Regions from separate parts of the Arthrobacter sp. UC242_113 genome, predicted to be linked through region 1. Evidence: predicted binding sites of a transcription regulator. Region 1 holds the regulator's gene; each other region holds the start of a gene.

The links. The regulator HrcA, encoded in region 1, represses chaperone genes, less so after heat shock. The targets are predictions, from matches to a motif close to TTNGCACTCGNNNNNNNCGAGTGCNAA.
Region 2: the regulator HrcA is predicted to act here: its motif matches at 1,469-1,495, upstream of groL (chaperonin GroEL).
Region 3: the regulator HrcA is predicted to act here: its motif matches at 804-830, upstream of groES (co-chaperone GroES).
Region 4: the regulator HrcA is predicted to act here: its motif matches at 1,312-1,338, upstream of ACHMXB_RS18540 (Hsp20/alpha crystallin family protein).

What each region holds. Positions count from the first base shown of each region.
Region 1 is NZ_CP171968.1:1,617,466-1,619,643, reverse strand. Features, by position in the region: gene ACHMXB_RS07185 (DUF3097 domain-containing protein) at 1-323, opposite strand, end outside; gene hrcA (heat-inducible transcriptional repressor HrcA) at 537-1,550, shown strand; gene dnaJ (molecular chaperone DnaJ) at 1,609-2,178, shown strand, end outside.
Region 2 is NZ_CP171968.1:44,728-46,905, reverse strand. Features, by position in the region: gene groL (chaperonin GroEL) at 1-1,290, opposite strand, end outside; gene ACHMXB_RS00195 (ABC transporter substrate-binding protein) at 1,591-2,178, opposite strand, start outside.
Region 3 is NZ_CP171968.1:2,318,597-2,320,774, reverse strand. Features, by position in the region: gene ACHMXB_RS10480 (SAM-dependent methyltransferase) at 1-279, opposite strand, end outside; gene ACHMXB_RS10475 (hypothetical protein) at 352-768, shown strand; gene groES (co-chaperone GroES) at 987-1,280, shown strand; gene groL (chaperonin GroEL) at 1,367-2,178, shown strand, end outside.
Region 4 is NZ_CP171968.1:4,074,821-4,076,998, forward strand. Features, by position in the region: gene ACHMXB_RS18530 (S1C family serine protease) at 1-148, opposite strand, end outside; gene ACHMXB_RS18535 (hypothetical protein) at 226-441, opposite strand; gene ACHMXB_RS18540 (Hsp20/alpha crystallin family protein) at 835-1,257, opposite strand; tRNA gene ACHMXB_RS18545 (tRNA-Lys) at 1,541-1,613, shown strand; gene ACHMXB_RS18550 (hypothetical protein) at 1,681-1,929, shown strand.

The DNA.
Region 1 (2,178 bases):
TGCCCTTCCACCCGCACCGAACCTGACGCCGTCCGTCCGGCCGTGCCCGATCCTGCGGGCTTCGCTTTGGGCGCTGGAGGCATCAGGCGGATCGGCTGGCCGTCCAGGAGGAATCCGAAGCCCAGCTTGAAGGACCGCGATTTTCCGCGCCGGTCTTCGAGCGCCACGACGTGCATGCCGCCGGATTTCTCCACCCGGGTCACCGCGCCCACCCAGCCGGACTGGACGTCCTCGAGCACCATGCCACGCTCCACCGGTACCTCGGGCAGGCTCTTTTTGGCGGGCGCTGTCATGTCCTGCGGGCCCCAGGTCTGGTACTGCATTCGTTCACCGCTCTGCACTAGGAAGGAGCCGCTCCGGCCGCGGGCATGCCGCCGGGGGACAGGCGCCCGGAATTTCGCCCGGAGCGGTACCAATGCTAACAACGGGGCGACTCATATTAGACTTGTTAGCACTTAGGCATGTCGAGTGCTAACCACAGCGTTTTACGGGCGGGAAAAACGCCCGGCGCCGTTACGGCCCAAAGGAGGTGGACTGTGAGCGAACCACGGAAGCTTGAGGTGCTGCGCGCCATCGTGGAGGACTATGTCCATTCCCGCGAGCCTGTCGGCTCCAAGGCCCTGGTGGAACGGCATCATCTGGGCGTTTCCAGCGCCACCATCCGCAACGACATGGCGGCACTGGAGGATGAGGGCCTCATCACGGCCCCGCACACCAGTGCAGGCCGGATTCCCACGGACAAGGGGTACCGCCTGTTCGTCGACCAGATTTCGGCGGTGAAACCGCTCTCCCCAGCGGAGAAGCGCGCCATCCAGACCCTGCTCGAGGGGTCCGAGGACCTCGACGACGTTCTGGACCGGACGGCCCGGCTCCTGTCCCAGCTGACCAACCAGGTCGCCGTCGTGCAGTACCCGCACCTGAGCCGTGCCGTGGTCCGGCACATTGAATTCGTGCTGCTGGCGCCGCGGAAGGTGCTGATCGTCCTGATCGCCGACTCCGGCAAAGTTGACCAGCGCGTCGTCGACGCCGGACAGGACCTCTCAGACGACACGCTGGCCGCCCTGCGCACCCGGTTCCTCACCGGTGTGGCCGGAACGCCGGTGGCCATCCTGCCCCAGCACCTGGCCGCCGTCGTGGCCGGCTGCGCGCCCGCCGAGCGCCCCGTAGCCATGGCCCTGGGCAAGGGACTGGAGGGCTTGGCCCACAACAGCCGGGAAGACCGCATGGTCCTGGCCGGAACGGCCAACCTGGCGCGGTCCAACGTGGACTTCCCGCTCAGCATCGGACCCGTCCTCGAGGCCCTTGAGGAGCAGGTGGTGATGCTGCGGCTCCTGAGCGACATGGCGCAGGACTCGCGCGGCGTGGCCGTCAGCATCGGCCGGGAAAACCCCTACGACGGGCTGGCCGAGGCGTCGGTGGTGGCCACGGGCTACGGCCCGGACGCCACCGCCAAGGTGGGCATACTGGGCCCTACCCGGATGGACTATCCCACCACCATGGCCGCCGTGCGCGCGGTGGCCCGCTATCTTTCGAGGATTCTGGGCCCGTGACCGCACGCCCCGGACATCCCCTGACAACAGGCAGTACAACCAGGAAGAGATACGAACTTTGAGCAGCCACTACGACGTTCTTGGAGTCTCCGCGGAAGCCACCGGCGAGGAGATCAAAAAGGCCTACCGCAAGCTGGCCCGTTCGCTTCACCCGGACGTCAACCCCGGGGAAGACGCCGCCGAACGGTTCAAGGCCGTCACCCACGCCTATGAGGTGCTGTCCGATCCGCAGAAGCGCCGGGTCTACGACACCACCGGCAACGAGAACGGCACGGACAACGGCTTTGGCGGCGGCGGTTATGCCGGCCAGGGCTTCGCGTTCCAGGACATCTTCGACACCTTCTTCGGCGCCGGCGGCACCTCCGGTCCCGCGTCCCGCGTGCGCCGCGGCCAGGACGCGCTCATCAGCGTGCGGATTGACCTGCGCGATGCCGTCTTCGGCGTCAACAAGAAGCTGGAAGTGGACACGGCCGTCACCTGCCCCACCTGCGAAGGGTCCTGCTGCCGGGAGGGCAGCCACCCGGAGCGCTGCGACATCTGCGGCGGCAGCGGCCAGGTGCAGCGGGCTGTCCGTTCCATCCTCGGCCAGGTCATGACCGCCGCTCCCTGCGGCTCGTGCGAGGGCTTC
Region 2 (2,178 bases), 1.6 Mb from region 1:
GAGCTGCAGGTTGGCGAATGCCTTGGCGCCGGCCTGGATCAGGGCCACGCCACCACCGGCAACGATGCCCTCTTCGACGGCAGCCTTGGCGTTGCGGACAGCGTCCTCAATGCGGTGCTTGCGCTCCTTGAGCTCAACCTCCGTGGCGGCACCGGCCTTGATGACTGCAACGCCGCCGGCCAGCTTGGCCAGGCGCTCCTGCAGCTTCTCGCGGTCGTAGTCGGAGTCGGAGTTTTCGATCTCGGCGCGGATCTGGGAAACGCGGCCGGCGATCTGGTCGGCGTCGCCTGCACCTTCGACGATGGTGGTCTCGTCCTTGGTCACGACAACCTTGCGTGCCTTGCCCAGGAGCTCGAGGCCGGCGGTCTCAAGCTTGAGGCCGACTTCCTCGGCGATGACCTGTCCACCGGTGAGGATGGCGATGTCGGCCAGCTGCGCCTTGCGGCGGTCACCGAAGCCCGGAGCCTTGACGGCGACGGACTTGAAGGTGCCGCGGATCTTGTTGACGATCAGGGTGGCCAGAGCCTCGCCCTCGATGTCTTCGGCAATGATCAGCAGCGGCTTGTTGGACTGCATGACCTTCTCGAGGACAGCAACCAGTTCCTTGACGTTGGAGATCTTGGAGTTGACGATCAGGATGTACGGGTCTTCGAGGACCGTTTCCTGGCGCTCGGTGTCCGTGACGAAGTAAGCGGAGATGTAGCCCTTGTCGAAGCGCATGCCTTCGGTGAGCTCCAGCTCGAGGCCGAAGGTGTTGGACTCCTCGACCGTGATGACGCCTTCCTTGCCCACCTTGTCCAGGGCTTCGGCGATCAGGGCGCCGATTTCGTCGTCACCGGCGGAGATGGAAGCCGTGGCGGCGATCTCTTCCTTGGTTTCGATTTCCTTGGCGGAGTTCAGCAGCTCGGCGGTGACGGCTTCAACAGCCTTCTCGATGCCGCGCTTGAGGGACAGCGGGTCAGCGCCGGCCGCGACGTTGCGCAGGCCTTCCTTGACCAGTGCCTGGGCCAGGACGGTGGCCGTCGTGGTGCCGTCGCCAGCGACGTCATCCGTCTTCTTGGCAACTTCCTTGACCAGCTCGGCGCCGATCTTCTCGTAGGGATCGTCCAGCTCGATCTCCTTGGCGATGGAAACACCATCGTTGGTGATCGTGGGGGCGCCCCACTTCTTTTCGAGGACGACGTTGCGGCCACGCGGGCCGAGGGTGACCCGGACGGCGTCGGCGAGGGTGTTCAGGCCCCGCTCAAGACCGCGGCGTGCCTCTTCATCAAATGCAATGATCTTGGCCATAACGGCAGTAGTCCTTTCGGGACAGTCGTTAAGAAGGAACCTCGCTGCGGTGCCCGCGACGGACGATCTTTTCCGCAGGCCTATGTACGCCCAACGGTCCGGATCTCACCCCAACCAGGTGTTTCTTTCGCTCCTTGCGCCGGTGCCGGGGGTGCGCCGGCCGGAACCGGTCAACCCTTTAGCAGTCGGCACGCTGGAGTGCTAATCAATAATTAGCACTCCCCCGGGGAGAGTGCAAGCAGATGTGCTTGTAAATCCCGCGAACGCGGAGAGTATTCGCTGCCAGCGATCAACCAGCGGTCAGCCGGCAGACCTGCCGGCGGCCTCACTTCCCGTGAGCTTGGCTTTGTTGTCGGCCCCGTACGTGAACACCATGTACCTGGCGGCAGTGACGTCGCCGTTCGCATCGAAGCGGACGGGGCCAGATTCGCCGTCGTAGTCGATGGCCTTCCCGTCCCGGATGGCGGCGAGGCAGTCCTTGTATGTCGGGCAGACGGCCGGCTGGCCTGATGGCGAGGCGGACGCCCGGCTGCCCGAAGTGCCGCCGGAGACAAAGATCAGCGTACCGGCGATGGAGGTACCGGCGTCGTCCTCCGCCACAGCAGCGGCCAGGGCCGCAAGATTCACCGCATCATAAGTCTCGGCCGCGAACGTCGTATCCTTGAGTCCCCCATCGATGGCCACGAGTTCAGCCTGGAAGTGCGCCGAGGGGAAGACTCCGGGCACCAGGGCGCGGGCCCCCTCCAGCGACTTTGATCCGAGTGCGGACCCGTACTGCCTGAAGGCGGCGTCGCCCAAAATGAGTTTGTTTCCAGGCACTCCGGCGTTGGTGAGCTCGGCGATGGCTCCCTGCGCACCGTCCCTGGCCAGAACGACGACGGCGTCCGG
Region 3 (2,178 bases), 700 kb from region 1:
CGCGTGCCGCGCCGCCACGTTGAACCGGGTGGCCTGTTCCAGGCCGGCCTGGGTGAAGAGCATCTGCCGGGCGAACTCGCCGAACTTGGCCTCGGCCCTGGTCCGGAGCCGTGACTGCGTCAGGACGGCGGACACGAGTTCGGGGGAATGGCCGGCCTTGCGGAGGCTTGAGTTGAGGCTGAAGGAGTCGTCTTCCCGGTAGGGTCCGAGCGAGGCCAGCAGCTCCCATCCTTCTTCGGTGAGGAGCGGGGCGATCTGGTCCTGCGGTGCTTCAGACATGGGATCAAGCCTAGTGGAGCCGCTGCCCGTGCTCTTCCCGATCGGCGTGCTCTTCCCGATAGGGTGGTCCGAATGGAATCCAGCGAAACGCCAACCCCTGGTCAGTCCGACTCAGGTCAGCCCGAAAGCACCAGCCCCGCCCCGGCGCAGCACAGCCGCCTGGTCCGATACGCACGCCCGGTGCTGATCGCCGGAGCCGTCGTCGCCGTCGTCTGTCTTGTCCTGCTGGTGATCATCTTCCTGCTGGACTCCTTCAATGCCACTGTCTACTCGGTGGGCGGCAAGAACATCAGCGACGCCACCGAGGAGGCCCGGCAGATCCGGGACCTGTACATGGGGGCGCGCGTTGGCGGCATCGTGGTGCTCATCGTGTCGGTGCTGGCCGCGGCAGCGGCCGCCGCCATGCTTGTCCGCGAACAGCGGAAAGCGGGGGACGAAGACGCCGACGGCGGCGAGGACCTGGGGTTCGACGACCTCGCCGGGCGCTGAACTAAGGGTCCGGGCGGGTTACGGGAGATGAAATTCTGGCACTCACCTTGACCGAGTGCTAACCCCTTACATAGAGTCATCATTAGCACTCTCCCTAGGAGGGTGCTAACACACGAAGAGCTGCCAGCCTGGCTGCTGCCGGCACCGCGACGACGGTCTGCCGCCACGGCGCAACAGTTTTTACTGTCCATGAATTTTGACGAAAAGGAGAGGTCCGAGTGTCGGTCTCTATTAAGCCTCTTGAGGATCGTATTGTTGTCCGCCCGCTCGAAGCCGAGCAGACCACGGCTTCCGGCCTGGTCATCCCGGACTCCGCCCAGGAGAAGCCGCAGGAAGGCGAAGTTGTCGCAGTGGGCCCCGGCCGCTTCGAAGACGGCAACCGCGTACCGGTCGACGTAGCCGTTGGCGACGTCGTCATCTACTCCAAGTACGGCGGAACCGAAGTCAAGACCGGCGGCACTGAGTACCTCGTGCTCTCCGCCCGCGACGTTCTGGCGATCGTCGTAAAGTAACTCTTTGGATCCCCGTGCCGCTGCCCGCGTCTGATTTCATTCTGACCGGGCGGCTGCGCGGGGTTCTGTCTTGAAAGGACAAACCCATGGCAAAGCAGCTTGCGTTTAACGACGCTGCCCGCCGGTCGCTCGAAGCCGGCATCGACAAGCTCGCCAACACGGTTAAGGTGACGCTTGGTCCCCGCGGCCGCAACGTCGTGCTGGACAAGAAGTGGGGCGCCCCCACCATCACTAACGACGGCGTGACCATCGCCCGGGAAGTCGAACTGGACGACCCGTACGAGAACCTTGGCGCCCAGCTGGCCAAGGAAGTCGCCACCAAGACGAACGACGTCGCCGGTGACGGCACCACCACCGCAACCGTGCTCGCCCAGGCACTGGTCAAGGAAGGCCTGCGCAACGTTGCCGCCGGTGCCGCTCCTGGCCAGATCAAGCGCGGCATCGAGGTCTCGGTCGAGGCCATCGCAGCACGCCTGCTGGAGAACGCCCGTCCCGTCGAGGGCACCCAGGTGGCCAACGTTGCCGCCATCTCCGCCCAGAGCGACGAGGTGGGCGAGCTGCTCGCCGAGGCATTCGGCAAGGTTGGCAAGGATGGTGTGATCACCATCGAGGAATCCTCCACCACGCAGACCGAGCTGGTTCTGACCGAAGGCATGCAGTTCGACAAGGGCTACCTGTCCCCGTACTTCATCACCGACACGGAGCGCCAGGAAGCCGTCCTCGAGGACGCCCTTATCCTGATCAACCAGGGCAAGATCTCCTCGGTGCAGGAATTCCTGCCGCTGCTTGAGAAGGCGCTGCAGAGCTCCAAGCCGCTGTTCATCATCGCCGAGGACGTGGACGGCGAGGCCCTGTCCACGCTGATCGTCAACCGCATCCGCGGCACCCTGAACGTGGT
Region 4 (2,178 bases), 2.2 Mb from region 1:
TGCCCTGCACGGTGGGGGAGTCGGCGCCGGAAGATCCGGCCGGGGGTTGCTGGTTCGTGCACCCGGTCATTGCAAAGATGAGGGCGGCCGTCAACGCCGCGGCCCGGAGGTGGCGGTGGCAGGGACGTGAAGCTGGCCTGAATCCCATGTGCTTTCCTAACGCAGCAGGTCCTCACAAGTATCTCCGGTAGGGGGAGCGCAGACCAGACGCCCGGGCCACATGGATTATCGTGCCTTGCCCCGCGGACGTGTGAACCACGGCCTGGTCCTCGACTGCACCGCCGGCGGGGGCGGGGGCAGTTCCTTGATTTGCTCGTCGGTGAGGGAGCAGCGGATCTGGGTGGTTGTCATCCGCTCGATGTTGTCCCGGGCCACAAAGCGCAGGCCGGTAGCCGTGGAGACAAGTATTCCGTGAAGGATATCCCCATGGTCGTCCAACACCCGCTCCAGCGTTCCAAATCTTGACCCAGCATCGGACACGACCGGCGTCCCCTTTACCAATGCTGTGTACGCGACGGGTCGGCCCCCATCATTCACTGCGCCACCCCCTACAAGACACCACCGCACAGGACCTATGCATGGACACGTCCAGCTCCGTGTTGCCAAGCAAAATCCACCGATCCGGACCCACAGTACGCCAAGGAACCAGCCGCCCCGGATGAATGGCTGCCGCTGGATGTGGGACGGTCCCCGGCCGTCTATGGCCGGGGACCGCCGGGAGGGACGGCCGTGCGCGGCGGCTGCATGTGCGCTACAAGGCGCGGTGGCGTTCTGTGAATGCCTGACGCCCGAAGAGGCAGCGTTTGCGTGTAACGGGCATCCCGTCCCGGTCTATTAGGCTGCGTTGATTTGTTGCTGGCCTCCCTTGGTTTCGATTTCAATCTTGCGCGGGGCGGCCTGGGCCGCGACCGGGATCCGCAACATCAGCACGCCAGCGTCGTAGCTTGCCTTGACCTTATCTGCCTCCATGGCGTCACCGAGAATGATCTGGCGGCTGAAGACGCCGCGGGGCCGCTCGGCGGCCACGAGCTCGGTGTCCTCACCGTAGGGGGCCTTCCGTTCGGCGCGCACGGTCAGCACATTCTTCTCCACACCCAGATCGATCGCGTCGCTGTCCATGCCAGGCAGGTCAAGCGCAAAGACGTAATTATCGCCTTCCCGCCAAGCGTCCATTGGCATGGCCGCCGGGTGGGCAACCGTGCCCAAAACCTGCTCGGCGAGGCGGTCCAGGTGACGGAACGGATCGAGCATCAACATCACATACCTCCTTGATCGCCTTCGACCGGATCTATATCCGCTGACATAGATTTAATAGCACTCCGAGTTGCCGCCTGCAAGTCTTTTGGTGTCCCAGTGCTGTAGTTTTTTTCGATGGATTCACGGGCCGCGGGGGGTTCCCCAAGGGCGCGATTGGCGCCCGGATTAGGGCGAGGAGGCTATTGCGTCCGGCTGCGTCCGGTGCTAATAAATCTATGGTGGCTGATATAGATTCGAGTATGCGAACAAACGGAACAACGACGGGTACTGGTCAGGGCAACATGCACCCGTAGCTCAGCCGGAAGAGCAGGGGACTTTTAATCCTCGGGTCGTGGGTTCGAGCCCCACCGGGTGCACACCCGGCCGGATCGCTCAGCGGGAGTGATCCGGGCGTAGATCTGACGCAAGGAGGTGCTTAGGACAATGAACCCCGAACTCCAGAGAATCAGGGCGCTGGCGGCAGTCATTGCCACGGCCGAAACCGCCTTGGACGCCGCATACGTGACGCTCCGGGAATGCGCCGCGGCACTGCTGCGCAACGGGGAAGCAACCCTGGCCGAGGTCAGCGAGGCGACAGGCCTGAACCAGGGCGAACTGTTGGACCTGCTCAGCCGCAACATCCCCGGACGGGAACCAACCTGGAATCAGTATGGAACTACCGGATTGTCCTAGAATCCTGGAGCTGCCTGAGCGGACGGACTGACACGCAAACTATCCGCCAGCATTTCGATGCTTGAAATACTCCCTATTATCTGACTCGCACCGGCCCATGGAAGCGGCTGAATTCGTTTGTAAAAGGCGACGAGGGTAAAGGACCGACGACGGAGCTGGGGACCGCTGGCGTGGGGGGACGCCAGTCGGCTGTCCGCCGCCGGCCGGTTACAACTTTACTCTGACACATGGTAGAGGGCGGTCGAGCCG